3 regions of the Streptomyces sp. NPDC048270 genome follow, and region 2 is predicted to be linked to each of the others. Evidence: riboswitches for the same ligand, from Rfam matches in the RefSeq annotation. Region 2 holds a riboswitch; each other region holds the start of a gene.

What was found. Region 2 has a riboswitch for cyclic di-AMP ahead of AB0D66_RS01065 (M23 family metallopeptidase). Riboswitches for the same ligand answer to the same signal wherever they lie in the genome.
Region 1: it holds a riboswitch for cyclic di-AMP, as region 2 does, so the genes downstream of both, AB0D66_RS09730 (LysM peptidoglycan-binding domain-containing M23 family metallopeptidase) here and AB0D66_RS01065 (M23 family metallopeptidase) in region 2, are expected to answer to the same signal.
Region 3: it holds a riboswitch for cyclic di-AMP, as region 2 does, so the genes downstream of both, AB0D66_RS11935 (transglycosylase family protein) here and AB0D66_RS01065 (M23 family metallopeptidase) in region 2, are expected to answer to the same signal.

Annotation. Positions count from the first base shown of each region.
Region 1 is NZ_JBEZLV010000007.1:211,996-217,327, forward strand. It holds gene AB0D66_RS09720 (MBL fold metallo-hydrolase) at 1-737, opposite strand, end outside; gene AB0D66_RS09725 (SGNH/GDSL hydrolase family protein) at 850-1,635, opposite strand; gene AB0D66_RS09730 (LysM peptidoglycan-binding domain-containing M23 family metallopeptidase) at 1,799-2,758, opposite strand; cyclic di-AMP (ydaO/yuaA leader) riboswitch at 2,763-2,960, opposite strand; gene AB0D66_RS09735 (tyrosine-protein phosphatase) at 3,254-4,045, shown strand; gene AB0D66_RS09740 (aspartate aminotransferase family protein) at 4,079-5,332, opposite strand, start outside.
Region 2 is NZ_JBEZLV010000001.1:298,580-303,911, forward strand. It holds gene AB0D66_RS01050 (GNAT family N-acetyltransferase) at 1-104, opposite strand, end outside; gene AB0D66_RS01055 (HPr family phosphocarrier protein) at 289-570, shown strand; gene AB0D66_RS01060 (GntR family transcriptional regulator) at 796-1,473, opposite strand; gene AB0D66_RS01065 (M23 family metallopeptidase) at 1,695-2,492, opposite strand; cyclic di-AMP (ydaO/yuaA leader) riboswitch at 2,505-2,664, opposite strand; gene AB0D66_RS01070 (pitrilysin family protein) at 2,858-4,225, opposite strand; gene AB0D66_RS01075 (pitrilysin family protein) at 4,246-5,332, opposite strand, start outside.
Region 3 is NZ_JBEZLV010000010.1:65,842-71,173, forward strand. It holds gene AB0D66_RS11915 (Ppx/GppA phosphatase family protein) at 1-888, opposite strand, end outside; gene AB0D66_RS11920 (DUF501 domain-containing protein) at 885-1,433, opposite strand; gene AB0D66_RS11925 (septum formation initiator family protein) at 1,538-2,029, opposite strand; gene eno (phosphopyruvate hydratase) at 2,120-3,406, opposite strand; gene AB0D66_RS11935 (transglycosylase family protein) at 3,680-4,375, opposite strand; cyclic di-AMP (ydaO/yuaA leader) riboswitch at 4,379-4,551, opposite strand; gene AB0D66_RS11940 (transglycosylase family protein) at 4,828-5,332, opposite strand, start outside.

The DNA of each region.
Region 1 (5,332 bases), on a different contig from region 2:
TCGTCCCCCGCGACCACCCAGGACGCCCACAGGGTGTGCTGCTGGTTGCGCAGCCCGCGGCCGCAGAAGTGCCGGGCGGGGGTCGCGGTGAGCGAGAGCCCGTTGACCTTGGTGCTCTCGTTCCAGTCCAGCTCGCGCAGCCGGTCGGCCGGCACGCCCCAGCGCTCGAGGTGCGCGCCGACGCCGAGCGGCACGGCGAAGACCGTGTCCGTACCGGCCAGCTCCTTGATCGTCGGCAGGTCGAGGTGGTCGTAGTGGTCGTGGGAGATCACCACGACGTCGACCGCGCCCAGCGAGGCCAGCGGCACGGGCACGGGGTGCAGCCGCTTGGGGCCGGCGAAGGGGAAGGGGGAGCACCGCTCGCCCCACACCGGGTCGAACAGCACGCGCCGCCCGTCGATCTCCGCGAGCACGCTGGAGTGTCCCATCCAGGTGATCCGCAGTCCGCTCGCGGGCGGCTTCGCCAGCTCCGCGAGGGTCGTCGGGTACACGGGGACCGGCGCGCCGGGGGTGCGCCGGATCCGCTGTTCGCGGTGGAAGTAGATCTTCGCGAACTCCGCCATCGACCCCGAGGGCCTGGTCCGGGCCCCGAGCGGGTTCTGGAAGACGCCGTCGGCGAAGTTCGGCGAACGGTGGATCCGCTCCAGCCGGGCGCCGGACGGGTCCGCGCCGAAGGCTTCGGGGCGCAGGGCGCGCAGCCGCGGGCGCAGGGGACGCGGGGGACGGGAGCCGGTCAAGGCGCCTCCTGGGGGGATGGGGTCGGGACGGTCGTCGGTCTACGACCATCCCAACGCACACATACCCCGAAGGATTCCGCTTACGGCCCCCGTACCCCGTCTGCGGCTCTCCCTACAGGGGCAGCAGGTCCGGGCGCTTCGCCTCGACGTGGTCCCCGGAGGACTCGCCGCGCAGCCGCCGCCCGATCCAGGGCGCCAGGTGCTCGCGGGCCCACTGGATGTTGTCGCGGGTCACGTCCACCGAGCCGCGCGGCCGCTGCGGCGGCCACGGCTGGTCGGGGTCGGCGGGCACCTCGAGTCCGAGCACCTGTGCGGCGCGCAGCGCCACCCGCGTGTGGCCCTCGGGCGACAGGTGCAGCCGGTCGGTGTCCCAGGCGCGCCGGTCCTGGACGGACTTCAGCGACCAGAGGTCGAGGACCGGGCAGTCGTAGCGGTCGGCGATGGCGCGCACGTGCGCGCTGTACGTCGCCACCTTGCCCCGCAGGTGCCTGAGGACCGGCACGCCCCGGGTGTCGAAGCCGGTGGTGATCATGACCAGGCCGACGGCCCCGGTGAGGTCGGCGACGGCGGCCTCGAACCGCTCCGCCACGTCGTCGGGGTCGCTGCCGGGCCGGATGATGTCGTTGCCGCCGGCGCAGAAGGTCACGAGGTCGGGCGCCAGGGCCTTGGCCCGCGGCACCTGCTCGGCCACGATCTGGTCGAGGAGCCGGCCGCGCACGGCCAGGTTCGCGTACCGGAAGTCGTGCTCGTCGCGCCGGTCGGCCAGGAGCACGGCGAGCCGGTCCGCCCAGCCGAGATGAGAACCCCCGGGTCCCGGGTCCCCCACGCCCTCGGTGAAGCTGTCCCCGATCGCCGCGTACGAGCCGATGGTCTTGAGTGTCGTCGTCGTCGCTGCCACGGAACGACATCCTTCACCCGCGCACACGACCTACGCCAACGTAAGCAGGGGTTGACGGACCGTGATCTATACCACGCGGAGGATAAGGAATAAGTACACGCCAGGCCGGGACCCCCCTCGGGCCCCGGCCTGGCGTGTGTGGGCGCTCCGGCGGCGGCTGCCGTCAGAGGGTGACGCCCTTCGAGCGGAGGTAGCTCACCGGGCTGACGTCGGAGCCGTAGGACGGGCCCGTGCGGATTTCGAAGTGGAGGTGCGGGCCGGTCGAGTTGCCGGTGGAGCCGGAGAGGCCGATGCGCTGGCCGGCGGTGACGCTCTGGCCCGCCGAGACGGACAGCGAGGAGAGGTGGCCGTACTGGGAGTACTTGCCGTCCGCGTGCTTGATGATCACCTCGTTGCCGTACGATCCGGCCCAGCCGGCCGAGACCACGGTGCCCGCTCCGACGGCCTTGACGGTGGTGCCCGCGCTCGCGATGAAGTCGACGCCGGTGTGGTAGCCCGAGGACCACATGGCACCCGAGGCCCGGTACTGGGTGGAGATGCCGCCGCTCACCGGGGCCACGAATCCGGCGCCGCTGGGCGCCTTCGCCTCGGTGGAACCGCCGCCGCTCTGCGCCTTCTGCTTCGGCTGCGGGGCCGGCGCGGGGGCGGCCTGCTCGGAGGATCCCTTGCCGGCGGACGGAGCGCCGGTCGAGGACCGCTCGGCGGGAGCCGGGGCCGGAGCCGCTTCGGCCGGGGCCGCCGCCTTCGCACCGAGGGTCAGCTTCAGGCCCGGGTGGATCAGGGAGGGGTCGGTGCCGACGGCCTCGCGGTTGTCGGCGTACAGCTTCTCCCAACCGCCGGAGAGGTGGCGCTCCGCGGCGATCTTGGAGAGGTAGTCGCCGGGCACGACCGTGTAGACGGTCGGGGCGGCCTCGACGGCGGCGGGTGCGCTCTGGAGCGCGACCGGGAGCTGCGGGGCGGCGGCGGGGGCCGTGGCCGGCGCGGCGGCCGGGGCGGGAGCCGCGGTGGCGCCGGCGGCTCCCATCAGGGGCAGCGCGAGGGCCGCGCCACCGGTGCCGGCGACGGCGAGACCGCGGGAAAGGGAACGGGACTTGGGACGACGGTGCTTACCCTTTGCAGGCATGGCGAATTCCTCTCCGTCGCCTGCGAGGTGAGCTGTCGGGTTCGGACTGGAGATGTCCGGCCGTACATGAACGGAGCATGTACGGCTTCACCCCTAGCCGTTCCGGAGGAAAGATCCGGGACGGCGGCTTACCTGGTTCCCCCGCTCCTGCCGCGCGCGTGAATAGTCGGGTGCGGTTTCCGGGAGGCGGCAGGATTAGGCGGTCCACCCGGATCGATCGCGAAGGTAATCGAGTGCGGCCGCACGGAACAAGCCATGAATTCCCCGAAGGAATCACCGGGGTGTGGGATCGGCGGAATTACCGTCACCCTCTGTCCATTCCGCACCGTCAACAACCCTCCCGGCCGGGCCATTCGGCTTTCGCGATCAGGCACTCACGGTCACCGTATGATCTGGCTCACGGGGACGTGCGCGATCTCGCCGCCGGGTATGGCAAGTTGGAGCCAACCAGCTCAATACGGACAAGATGTCCCACGACGAAGCGGAGGAGTTCCTTTGACCCAGCAGATACAGGAGCCGGAGCTGTCCGGAGTGCGCAATTTCCGCGATGTGGGCGGATTGCCGACTTCTGACGGCCGACGGGTCGGTACGGGACGACTGTTCCGAAGCGGACATCTCGCACATGCCACCGATACCGATGCGGAGTTCCTCGCCTCCCTCGGGCTCCACACCATCTTCGACTTCCGCAACGACGCCGACCACGCCCTGGAGGGGCCCGACGTCGCGCTGCCCGGCGTGCGGAACGTCAACATCCCGCTCTCGGATCCGGCCGACGGCCGGGAGTTCTGGACGATGGTCCGCGAGGGCGCCCTCGACGAACTCCGCGCGGTCCTGGGCGAGGGCAAGGCCGCGGCCCGGATGGCGCAGTCGTACCGCACGATCATCCGCCACCGCACGGCGGAGCACAGCCGGGTGGTGCACGCCCTCGCCGAGGACAGCGTCCCCGCCCTGCTGCACTGCGCGGCCGGGAAGGACCGGGCGGGCCTGTCGGTCGCCGTCGTCCTGCTCGCGCTCGGCGTCGAGCGCGAGGCGATCGTCGCGGACTACCTGGAGTCGAACGCCCCGCACCGCCGCTACCGGGTGCGCCGCAGCGGCGGCTCGCAGGAGGCCCGCTCCCCCGAGGTGATGGAGCTCCTGGCCCCGCTCTTCGACGCCCGCGCCGAGTACCTGACCGCGGCCTTCGACACCATCGACGAGCAGTGGGGCGGACGCGAGGCCTACCTCTCCGAGGGCCTCGGGCTCACACCCGAGACCCTCGGCCGGCTCCGCGAACGGCTGCTGGACTGACGCCCGCCCCGCCGCCCCTGCCGGAGCAGGCCGTCACCGGTTGCCGACGGCCTGCTTCACCAGGGTCCTGCCGAACTCCCACATCAGCCCCGACCCGCCGTGCGCCTCGTCCATGACCTCGCGGAAGGCGCCGACGAACCGGTCGACGTCCCGCTCGTCCACGATCAGCGGCGGGATCAGCTTGATCACTTCCAGGTGGTCCCCGGACACCTGGGTGAGGATCCGGTGCTTCTGCAGCAGCGGCACCACGACCATCTGCGCGAAGAGCCCCTTGCGGGCCGCCTGGAGCATCGCCCACCGGCTGCGCAGCCCCAGCGAGGACGGCCGGCCGAACTCGATGCCGATCATCAGCCCGCGCCCGCGCACCTCGTGCAGCATCTCGTACTCGTCCACCAGGGCCGCGAGCCGCCCGCGCAGCAAATCGCCCATGGCCCGGGCGCCCGCCACGACCTCCTCGTCCTCCATGACCGACAGCACCGCCAGTCCGGCCGCCATCGCCTGGGCGTTGGAGCCGAAGCTCGCCGAGTGCACGAGGACCCGGTCCATGGACGAGTAGACCTTCTGGAAGATCCAGTCCTTGCCCAGGGTCGCGCCGACCGGCACGTAGCCGCCCGAGAGCGCCTTGGCCACGCACACCAGATCGGGTTCCACGCCCGGCTCGTGCTGGTACGCGTAGAAGTCGCCGGTCCGGCCGAGCCCGGTCTGCACCTCGTCCGCGATCAGCAGCGCCTTGTGGCGGCGCAGCAGTTCCTGCGCGGCGGGCAGGAAACCGGGCGGAGCGGCGAGGACCCCCTTGCCCTGGATCGGCTCGACGACGAAGGCGGCCACGTCGCCCTTGCGCAGCTCCCGCTCCAGGGCGCCCAGATCTCCCAGAGCGATCTTCGTGTCGGGCAGCAGCGGCGCGAAGCCGTCCCGGAAGCCGCCCTCCCCGTTCACCGAGAGCGAGCCGGTGGTGAGGCCGTGGAAGGCGTGGTCGCAGTAGAGGACCCTGGGCCGCCCGGTGGCGTACCGGGCGAACTTCAGGGCCGTCTCCACCGCCTCGGTGCCGCTGTTGCCGAAGAAGACCCGGTCCAGGTGCGGGCTGTACGAGAGCAGCTTCTCGGCCAGCAGCCCGGGCAGCGGCTGGCAGTCGAAGCGGGTGAGGTCGGCGAGCTGGGCGTCGAGGACGTCGTGCAGGGCGCGGCGGACCACCGGGTGGTGCCGGCCCAGGCCCATCACCCCGAACCCGGCCAGCATGTCGAGGTAGTCGTTGCCCTCGGCGTCCCAGAAGTGGGCGCCCTCGGCCCG
Region 2 (5,332 bases):
GCGTCGTCGGGGGTGATCGGCCTGATCCGGGCGGTGCCGCCGTCGCGCAGGACGACGTCCGCCTCCCAGTGGGCCGGGTACGAGGGGTCCGACTCGGTGGTCATGGGCCTACCTTACGGCCGGAAACCGCCTGGCAGCGTGCGCGCGGCGCATCAGGCACACGGGGGCAAAACGGTGCAAGCTGGGGAAGGTCGAACGGCGGAGGATTCGGGCCTAAGGTCGTTCCGAGCATTCCGGGCGTCGTGAGAGACTGGTCTAGACAACCGTAAGAACCTGAAGGGCATCACCATGGCAGAGCGCCGCGTCAACGTCGGCTGGGCCGAGGGCCTGCACGCTCGTCCCGCCTCGATCTTCGTCCGTGCGACGACCGCTTCCGGCGTCCCGGTGACCATCGCCAAGGCCGGCGGCGACCCCGTCAACGCCGCTTCCATGCTGGCGGTCCTGGGCCTCGGCGCCCAGGGCGGCGAGGAGATCGTCCTCGCGTCCGACGCCGACGGCGCCGAGGCGGCACTCGACCGCCTCGCGAAGCTGGTCGCCGAGGGTCTCGAGGAGCTCCCCGAGACCGTCTGACCCTTCGGGTTCGACACCCCGTCGCCCCGCACGACCGGAAACGGCCCACACGGCCCGCCCGGTCCGCACGCGGAAGCCGCGGCCCCGCCATCCGGGGGCCGCGGCTTCCGCGTTCACGCAGGGGAATTCGACGCCGCGCCGCATGAATTCGGCGCACCGAATTCACGCCACCCCGAATTCCGGCAGTGGCGCACGAATACCGCTCCTTTGTATATACGGCCCCTGTTAATGACGGCCGCTCGACATGTTTACGGCAGGTTGCGAACTGCTCACGGCCGCCCGCACCCGCGGCCGGTGCGCGCCCGCCGCCCGGTCGGCGTGGAGGGCCGCCAGCGTCCGCGCCCGCTCCGCGTCCCCGCGCGCCACCGCGTCCACGAGCGCCCCGTGCTCGGCCCAGGACTCCACCGGCCGCACCGGGGCCTCCACCACGTACATCCACGCGAGCTTGTGCCGCATCTGCGTCAGCAGCGCGATCAGGCCCGGGCTCCCGGAGGCCTGCGCGAGGGTCTCGTGGAACCAGCCGCCGAGTGAGCGCAGATCCTCGCCCTGGCCCCGCCTGGCCCGCTCCTGACCCAGCCTGACCAGGCCGCGCAGCACCTTGAGGTGGGCCTCGGTGCGCCGCCGGGCCGCGCGGGCGGCCGCCAGGGGCTCCAGCAGCATTCGCAGCTCGAGGAGGTCGGCCGCCTCCTGCTCGGTCGGCTCGGCCACACAGGCGCCCGCGTGCCGCCGCGTGGTCACGAAGCCCTCCGACTCCAGGGTCCGCAGCGCCTCGCGCACGGGGACCCGCGAGACTCCGTACCGGCGGGCCAGCACTTCCTCGGTCAGCCTGCCGCCCGGCTCGAAGACCCCGGAGACGATGTCGTCGCGGATCGCTGTGCATACCGCGTGCGCGGGAATACGCAAGACCGGACCTCCGCTATTTCCGATTCGACCGCCACCCGGCTGCCACGCCGGCCGCGCCCGCTGCCGCGCATATCCGAGACATGCCGGCGCGTGCTGCGACTCTATTGCAACACACGATGATTTCCGAGAGCGTCCGGAAATGACAATTGCGTATCCGGCGCAGCAGCACGAAGGCCCCGGCTCGGGGAGCCGGGGCCTTCGGTGAAGCGGTGGGGTGCGGGTCAGAGGCTGACGCCGTGCGAGCGCAGGTACGCGATCGGGTCGATGTCCGAACCGTAGTCGGCACCCGTGCGGGCCTCGAAGTGCAGGTGCGGGCCGCTGGAGTTGCCCGTGGAGCCCGAGAGGCCGATCTGCTGGCCGGGGGTGACCTGCTGGCCGACGGAGACGCTCAGCGAGGACATGTGCCCGTACTGGGTGTACGTACCGTCGTTGTGCTTGATCACGACGTTGTTGCCGTACGCGCCGCCCCAGCCGGCCTCGACCACGACACCGACGCCCACCGCGCGGACGGTGCTGCCGGAGGCGGCGTGGAAGTCGATGCCGGTGTGGCTGCCGGAGGACCACATGCCGCCGCCCGCCTTGTACTGCGTGCTGACGTACGAGCCGTCGAGCGGGGAGACGAAGGTGTTGAGGCGCTTGCGCTCCTCCTCGCGGGCGGCGCGCTCGGCGGCCTCGCGCTCGGCCTTCGCCTTGGCCTCGGCGAGGCGCTTGGCCTCGGCGGCCCGCTGCTTGGCGTCGGCCTCGGCCTGCGCCTTGGCGGCGGCGTGCTCGGCGGCACGCTGCTGGGAGGCGGCCTGGTCCTCGATGTCACCCGCGAGGTCCTCGGAGACGACGACCGCGCCGAGCGCGTTGTCCGAGGTGGAGTGGTTGTTGCTGTTGTCCGCGGCGAAGGCCGGAGCGGCGAGGGAGCCGACGACACCAGTGGTGGCGAGGGCGGCTATGCCGGCGTAGCCGGCGGTCTTGCGGCTCAAACGGCTGGAACCACGGTGCTTACCGGCGGCACGACTGCCAAACGCCATGAAGGGGCTGATCCTTTCCTTCCCTCTCGCCTACCGGGTTAGCTGACGGGTTCGGAGCAGGAAGGTCTCCTACGGGCCTCCTCTTGCGAGGCGGTCCGATTCACCCCAGGGACTTATGTGGGTCCCCGGCTCCCCAGGCTCGCGCCTGACGGGGACTCGGCGATCGCTGTCCGGTGCCGCGGGTGCGGCGGGTACAACTGACGGACAGCACAGGTGACGCTAGGCGGATCATCAGTCAATCGCCAAACAGACGCGCCTTTTTGTTGCGTACGCCACACCACATAAAAGCAACCTCGCCACTAAACGGACAAAAGGCCCCCTGGCGGACATGTCCGCCAGGGGGCCTTGTCGTGCCGCCGCCGGGGTCAGTTGGTGACGACGCTCACGGCGCCGATCCCCAAGGCCCGCACCGGCTCCTCGATCTGCGCCGCGTCACCCACCAGCACGGTGACCAGCCGGTCCGCGGGGAAGGCGTTCACGACCGCCGAAGTCGCCTCCACCGTGCCGGTTTCGGCGAGCCGCGCGTACAACTGCGCCTGGTAGTCGTCCGGCAGCTCCTGCTCGACCTGGTCGGCCAGGGTGCCCGCGACCGAGGCGGCCGTCTCGAACTTGAGCGGGGCCACGCCCACCAAGTTCTGCACCGCCACGTCCCGTTCGGTGTCGGTCAGACCGCCCTCGGCGAGGGTGCGCAGCACCTTCCAGAGGTCCTCGAGCGCCGGGGCGGTGTTCGGGGTGTCCACCGAGCCGCTGATGGCGAGCATCGAGGCGCCCCGGCCGTCGGCGGTGGAGCGCAGCACCTGGCCGAAGGCGCGCACGCCGTACGTGTACCCCTTCTCCTCGCGCAGCACCTTGTCCAGGCGGGACGTCAGGGTGCCGCCCAGGCAGTACGTGCCGAGCACCTGCGCCGCCCAGACCCGGTCGTGCCGGTCCGGCCCGATCCGGCCGATGAGCAGCTGCGTCTGGACCGCGCCGGGCCGGTCCACGATGACCACGCGGCCGGTGTCGTCGGCGGTAACCGGCGGCACCGCAAGGGGCTCGGCGGAGTTGCCCGTCCACGCCCCCAGGGTGTCGGCGAGGACCTCGTCCAGGTCGATGCCGGTCAGGTCGCCGACGACCACCGCGGTGGCCGTGGCGGGGCGTACGTGGGCGTCATAGAAGGCGCGTACGGCCGCGGAGTCGATCCGGGCGACCGTCTCCTCGGTGCCCTGGCGCGGGCGGGACATGCGCAGGCCCGCCGGGAAGAGCTCCTTGGAGAGCTGCTTGGCGGCACGGCGCTGCGGGTTGGCCAGCTCGTGCGGGATCTCGTCGAGCCGGTTGCGCACCAGCCGGTCGACCTCGGCGTCGGCGAAGGCCGGCGCGCGCAGGGCCTCGGCGAGCAGGCCGAGCGCCTTGGGCAGCCGGGAGGCCGGGACCTCCAGCGAGACCCGCAGGCCCGGGTGGTCGGCGTGCGCGTCGAGGGTGGCGCCGCAGCGCTCCAGCTCGGCCGCGAACTCCTCGGCGGAGTGCTTGTCGGTGCCCTCGGACAGGGCGCGGGCCATGATGGTCGCCACGCCGTCCAGGCCCTCGGGCTCGGCGTCCAGCGGGGCGGCGAGGTTGACCTCGACCGCGATCACCTGCTGGCCCGGCCGGTGGCAGCGCAGCAGGGTCAGGCCGTTGGACAGCACCGAGCGGTCGGGGGCCGGGAAGGCCCACGGCTGCGGCTCGCCGGCCTGCGGGCGCGGGTGGAAGGTCATCGTGACGGCTGCGGTGTCGCTCACTGCTCCGCCCCCTCGTTCTCGTCGTCGTTCCCGGCGGACCCCTCGGAGCCGGCCAGCGGCTCGTAGACCAGCACCGCGCGGTTGTCCGGGCGCAGCCGCGCCGCGGCCACCGCCTGCACTTCCTCGGCGGTCACGGCCAGGACCCGCTGGACGGCGGTCAGGGCCAGCTGCGGGTCGCCGAAGAGCACCGCGAACCGGCACAGTTCGTCGGCCCGGCCCGCGACCGTGCTCAGCCGGTCCAGCCACTCGCGCTCGAGCTGTGCCTGGGCGCGCTCCATCTCCTCGGCCGTCGGGCCCTCGGCGGCGAACCGCGCGAGCTCCTCGTCCACGGCCGCCTCGATGTCGGGGACCTCGACCCCGCCGGAGGTCTTGACGTCCAGCCAGCCCAGCGAGGGCGCTCCGGCCAGGCGCAGCAGGCCGAAACCGGCGGCGACGGCCGTCTGGTCGCGGCGTACCAGGCGGTTGTGGAGCCGCGAGGACTCGCCGCCGCCGAGGACGGTCAGCGCCACGTCGGCGGCGTCGCACTCGCGGGTGCCGTCGTGCGGGAGCCGGTAGGCGGCCATCAGCGCGCGCGCCGGGACCTCCTCGACGATCTCCTCGCGCAGTTCGCGGCCGATGACCTCGGGCAGCGAACCGTCGCGGGGCGGCTGCTTGCCGTCGTGCGACGGGATGGTGCCGAAGTACTTCTCGACCCACGCGAGGGTGCGCTCGGGGTCGATGTCGCCGACGATCGACAGGACCGCGTTGTTGGGCGCGTAGTACGTGCGGAAGAAGGCGCGCGCGTCCTCGAGGGAGGCGGCGTCCAGATCGGCCATGGAGCCGATCGGGGTGTGGTGGTACGGGTGGCCCTCGGGGTAGGCGAGGGCGGTCAGCCGCTCGAAGGCGGTGCCGTAGGGGACGTTGTCGTACCGCTGGCGGCGCTCGTTCTTGACGACGTCGCGCTGGTTCTCCATGGACTCGTCGTCCAGGGCGGCCAGCAGCGAACCCATCCGGTCCGCCTCCAGCCACAGCGCGAGCTCCAGCTGGTGGGTCGGCATCGTCTCGAAGTAGTTGGTTCGTTCGAAGCTGGTGGTGCCGTTGAGG
Region 3 (5,332 bases), on a different contig from region 2:
CGCCAGGAGGACCAGCGCGCCGGCGCCGATCACGTCCACCCGGCCCGGGTGCATCACGGGGATGGCCGCGCGCTCGGCGTGGGTCGAGGTCAGCATGCGCTCGCTGATCTCCCGGACCTGCTCGTAGCCGATCCGGGAGTGGTGGATCGCCGAGGAGGTGTACTCCGGCAGGCCGAGGGCGATCCCGGCGACCGTGGTCACCGAGCCGGCCAGGCCCACCAGGGTGCGGGCCTGCGCCAGCGGAACCGTCTGCTCCACCAGGTCCAGCGCCGCCTCGATGTCGGCCCGTACGGCGGCCACCTGCGCCGCGCTCGGCGGATCGCTGACGACCCCGTCCACCATCAGGTGGCGCTCGGTCATCCGGACGCAGCCCACGTCCACGGAGCGGGCCGCCCGCACGTGCTCCTCGCCGACCACGAACTCGGTCGAGCCGCCGCCGATGTCCACCACCAGGAACGGCCGCTCCATGGGGGTCCCCCCGGACGCAGTCCGGGGCAGGTCGTGGGCGGCGAGCTCCTTGGTGGCTCCGGTGAAGGAGAACTCCGCCTCCTGGTCCCCGGAGATCACCTCGGGCTCGACGCCCAGGATGTCGAAGACCCCCTGGACGAAGTCGGCGCGGTTCTCCGCGTCCCGGGAGGCCGAGGTCGCCACGAAGCGGATCTTCTCCGCGCCGAGCTCCTTGATGACCGCCGCGTACGCGCGGCAGGCCGCGAAGGTGCGCTCCAGCGCCTCCGGCGCCAGTCGGCCGGTCTTGTCCACGCCCTGGCCGAGCCGGACGACGGTCATCCGCCGGTCCAGTTCGACCAGCTCGCCGGTGGCGGGGTCGCAGTCGGCGACCAGGAGGCGGATGGAGTTGGTGCCGCAGTCGACGGCCGCGACCCGGGTCACGCCTGCGGCTCCCCGTCGTCCGCCTTCGCGCCGCACGGGGTGACGCAGGCGCCCTTGGCCCACCACTCCGGAAGCATCGCGAGGGCCTCGTCGCCGAACGGGTTCACGCCCGGCCCCGCGGCCAGCGAGTGCCCGACCAGCACGTGCAGGCACTTGACCCGGTCCGGCATCCCGCCGGCGCTGGGGAAGCCCTGGAGCACCTCGATGGCGTCGCGGCGGCGGATGTAGTCCTCGTGCGCGGCCTGGTAGGCGGCGGCGAGTTCGGGGTCCTCGGCGAGCCGGGCCTGCATCTCCTTCATCACGCCGTTGGCCTCCAGCGTGCCGATCGCGGAGGCCGCGCGCGGACACGTCAGGTAGTACAGCGTCGGGAAGGGGGTGCCGTCGGGAAGCCGCGGCGCGGTCTCGACCACGTCCGGCTGACCGCAGGGACAGCGGTGGGCGATGGCGCGCAGCCCGCGCGGCGGGCGGCCGAGCTGCTGCTCGAACGCCTCGATGTCCGCGTCGGTCGGCTCGGTCCGGTCGGTCTGGGGCGGGGGCGTCTGCATGCCTGGAGGAAGTCTCTTCGTTCTCGTGGATGGGTACTGCGGTACGGATGCGGTGCGGTGCGGGACGGGACGGGGGGACGGAAGCGGTACGGACGCGGACGGACTCAGTCGCCGGGGCGGTCGGCCTTGTCCACGCCGTCCCAGACGTTGGAGTACCACGGACGGTCGGAGCCGGCCTGGCCGGTCCGGTGCCGTTCGGCCGCCGCCTGGGCCCCCGGGTCGGTCATGATGTAGCCGATCTCCCCCGGGCGCAGGAAGTGCAGGTGCTTGCGCGCCTGCTGCTCCGCGTAGGCGTCGTCCTGCCAGCGGGCCTTCTCGTCGCGGAGCCGCTCCAGGCGCTCCCGCGCGGCGGCCGCGGCCCGCTGCTGGTCCGCGATCTCCGAGCGCTGGGAGACGTACTGGCGCATCGGATACGCGAGGGCGACGACCAGGGTACAGAGGACGAGCACCAGGAGGGCCGCACGGCCGGTGAGCCGGCTGCGGCGGACCTGGCGGCGCGACTGGGACCGGTAGACATGCGCGGCGGTCCGCTCGCCGAGCTGCTTGAGCCTGGTCGCGGTGGAGAAGGTGGAGAACCGATCCCGGTTCCCGGCCATTGGTCCGCCTCCCCTGTGTACGCACTACGCACTACGTCCCCGCACACGGTACGGGACCGAGTGCGGGGACGTACGGAGGCGAGGGCGTGATTAGCCCTTGAAGCGCGGGAACGCGCTGCGGCCCGCGTACACCGCGGCGTCGTCGAGGATCTCCTCGATGCGCAGCAGCTGGTTGTACTTGGCGACGCGGTCCGAGCGGGCCGGGGCGCCGGTCTTGATCTGACCGCAGTTCACGGCGACGGCGAGGTCGGCGATGGTGACGTCCTCGGTCTCACCGGAGCGGTGCGACATCATGCACTTGAAGCCGTTGCGCTGGGCCATCTCGACGGCGTCGAGGGTCTCGGTCAGCGAACCGATCTGGTTCACCTTCACGAGCAGGGCGTTGGCGGAGCCCTCCTCGATACCGCGGGCCAGGCGCTCCGGGTTGGTCACGAAGAGGTCGTCGCCGACGATCTGGACCTTGGTGCCCAGCTTGTCGGTGAGGGTCTTCCAGCCGGCCCAGTCGTCCTCGTACAGCGGGTCCTCGATGGAGACCATCGGGTACGCGGAGACGAGCTCCTCGTAGTACTCGGTCATCTCGGCGGCCGAGCGGGACTGGCCCTCGAACTCGTACTTGCCGTCCTTGTAGAACTCGGACGCGGCGACGTCGAGCGCGAGCGCGATGTCCTTGCCCGGGACGTAGCCGGCCTGCTTGATGGCCTCGACGATGAGGTCGAGCGCGGCGCGGTTGGACTCCAGGTTCGGGGCGAAGCCGCCCTCGTCACCGAGGCCGGTGGACAGGCCCTTGGTGTGGAGCACCTTCTTGAGGGTGTGGTAGACCTCGGCACCCCAGCGCAGCGCCTCGGAGAAGGACTCCGCGCCGATCGGGGCGATCATGAACTCCTGGATGTCCACGTTGGAGTCCGCGTGGGACCCGCCGTTGAGGATGTTCATCATCGGAACGGGCAGCAGGTGCGCGTTCGGGCCGCCGAGGTAGCGGAAGAGCGGGAGGTCCGAGGCCTCGGACGCGGCGTGCGCGACGGCGAGGGAGACGCCGAGGATGGCGTTGGCGCCGAGCGAGCCCTTGTTGTCGGTGGCGTCCAGGTCGAACATGGCCTGGTCGATCAGGCGCTGCTCGGTGGCGTCGTAGCCGACGAGCTCCGGGCCGATCTGCTCGATGACGGCGAGGACGGCCTTCTCGACACCCTTGCCCATGTAACGGTTGGGGTCACCGTCACGGAGCTCGATGGCCTCGAAGGCACCGGTGGAGGCGCCGGACGGAACTGCAGCACGGCCGGTGCTGCCATCGTCGAGGCCCACCTCGACCTCGACCGTGGGGTTGCCTCGGGAGTCCAGGATTTCCCGGGCTACGACGACGTCGATGGACGGCACGAGCATCTCCTTCTGGGATGTGACGCTGGGTGTGCGGTGGCATCAGGCCGTGGGATGGCCTTGCCGCCTAGAGCCTAACCGGCTCCGGGCGCTGGGCCGGCCGACCGCCCGGGTCCTGGGACGAAAAAGGGTCCGAATACCCCTCTTCCGGGACATAGGACTCTTGATCACGGCGGTTCCGCCGGCGCACACACCACCGCCCGGCGCGTAGGGACAGACGCGCCGGGCGGTGGAGGGAGTACGTGTTGCTCTGGGACGCCGCGGCTATTGCCGCGGTGTTCAGCTGAGCTTCAGCTTCTGACCCGGGAAGATCAGGTCGGCGTCCGAGACGATGTCCTTGTTCAGCTCGAACAGCTTCTGCCAGCCGCCCTGCACGCCGTTGGCGTCGGCGATGGTGCCCAGGGTGTCACCGGACTTGACCTCGTACGAGCCGTTGCCGGTCTTCGGGGCCGGGGCCTCGGAGCGCTCGGAACGGGTGGTCGGAGCCTCGGCGCGCTTCGGCTCCGTCTTCTTCGGCTCGGTCTTCTTCGGCTGGGTCTTCTTGGGCTCGGTCTTCTTCTCCTGCTTGGGGGCGGCCTCGGTCGCGCCGCCACCGGTGTAGGAGGAGTTCGACAGACCCTTGCCGCAGTGCGGCCAGGCACCCTTGCCCTGGCCCTTGAGGACCTTCTCCGCGACGGCTATCTGCTGGGCCTTCGAGGCCTGGTTGGCCTGCGGCGCGTACGCCTTGCCGCCGTAGCCGGCCCAGGTGGAGGACGAGAACTGCAGGCCGCCGTAGTAGCCGTTGCCCGTGTTGATGGCCCAGTTGCCGCCGGACTCGCACTGCGCGACCTTGTCCCACTCGGACGCGGTGGCGGCGCTGGCGGTGCCCGCGGCCATCAGGGGCGCGGCGACGGCCACACCGGCGACACCGGCGAGCGTGACGATGCGGACGGCCTTGGAACCGCGGCGGTGCTTGCCCTTGCCGGAAAGCAGCATGGAGTTTCTCCTCACCGACGCCTACGAGGTGAGCTGTCGGGTTCGGGCGAGTGAGTTGCCCGGCCGTGCGACCTAGCGCACGTCTTAACCCCTAGCCGGTGGCGTGACCGTCTCTCAACGGCCGCTCCCGGCGCCTACCTTGGTTCCCCCGCTCCTGCCTTCGGCGCTTGACGCGACGACTGTTCCCCCCGTCCGCCGGCAGGATTCGGCGATGCGGTCGAAGGAGCTCGCGGTGGCGAGCGATTCAGAAGGTAGACAGGTCCCTCCCCGATGTTCAACGAGCTCCATCGGGGAGAAACGACCCCTACTTGCACTCCCTTTACTGGTGTTTGCGCAGGTGGGAGCGGGGTTTGCGGAAGCCCCCGGGCGGGACACGCCAGTTGACCGGAAGAGACACATGTCTCACTTACAGAAAACGGACAATCAACTCTTTCCGGCCGCCTGAAGTGCCCCTATTCGGCGCTTAGATCCAGGTTTTGACCGGGCTTGATCAGATCGGCGTTCTCGCCGATGACCTGCTCGTTGGCCTCGTAGAGCGCGTTCCAGCCGCCCTTGAGTCCCTTGGCGTTCGCGATGGCCGTCAGGCTGTCGCCCGCCTGGACGGTGTAGGTGGGCTCCGACGGGGCGTCAGGCGCGCCCGGAGCCTCGACGGCCGGAGCGCCGCGGTGCTTGCCGCTGCCCTCGGGGGCCGTTGCGGGCGGTGCGGTGGGGTCGGCCGGGGCCTCGGGGGTCACGGGGGCCGTCGGGTCGGCCGGGGCCGTCGGGTCGGCCGGGGTCACGGGGGCCCCGGGGGTGACCGGGGGCAGGCCCGGGGTGGTCGGCGGGGTGACGGGCGGCGTGGTGGGCGCGTCCGGGCTCACGGGGGCCGTCGGCTCGGTCGGCTCGACCGGGGCCGGGGTCGCCTCCGGGTCGTCCGGCGAGGGCATGACGGGCAGTCCGAGGGAGGGCGCGAGCGGG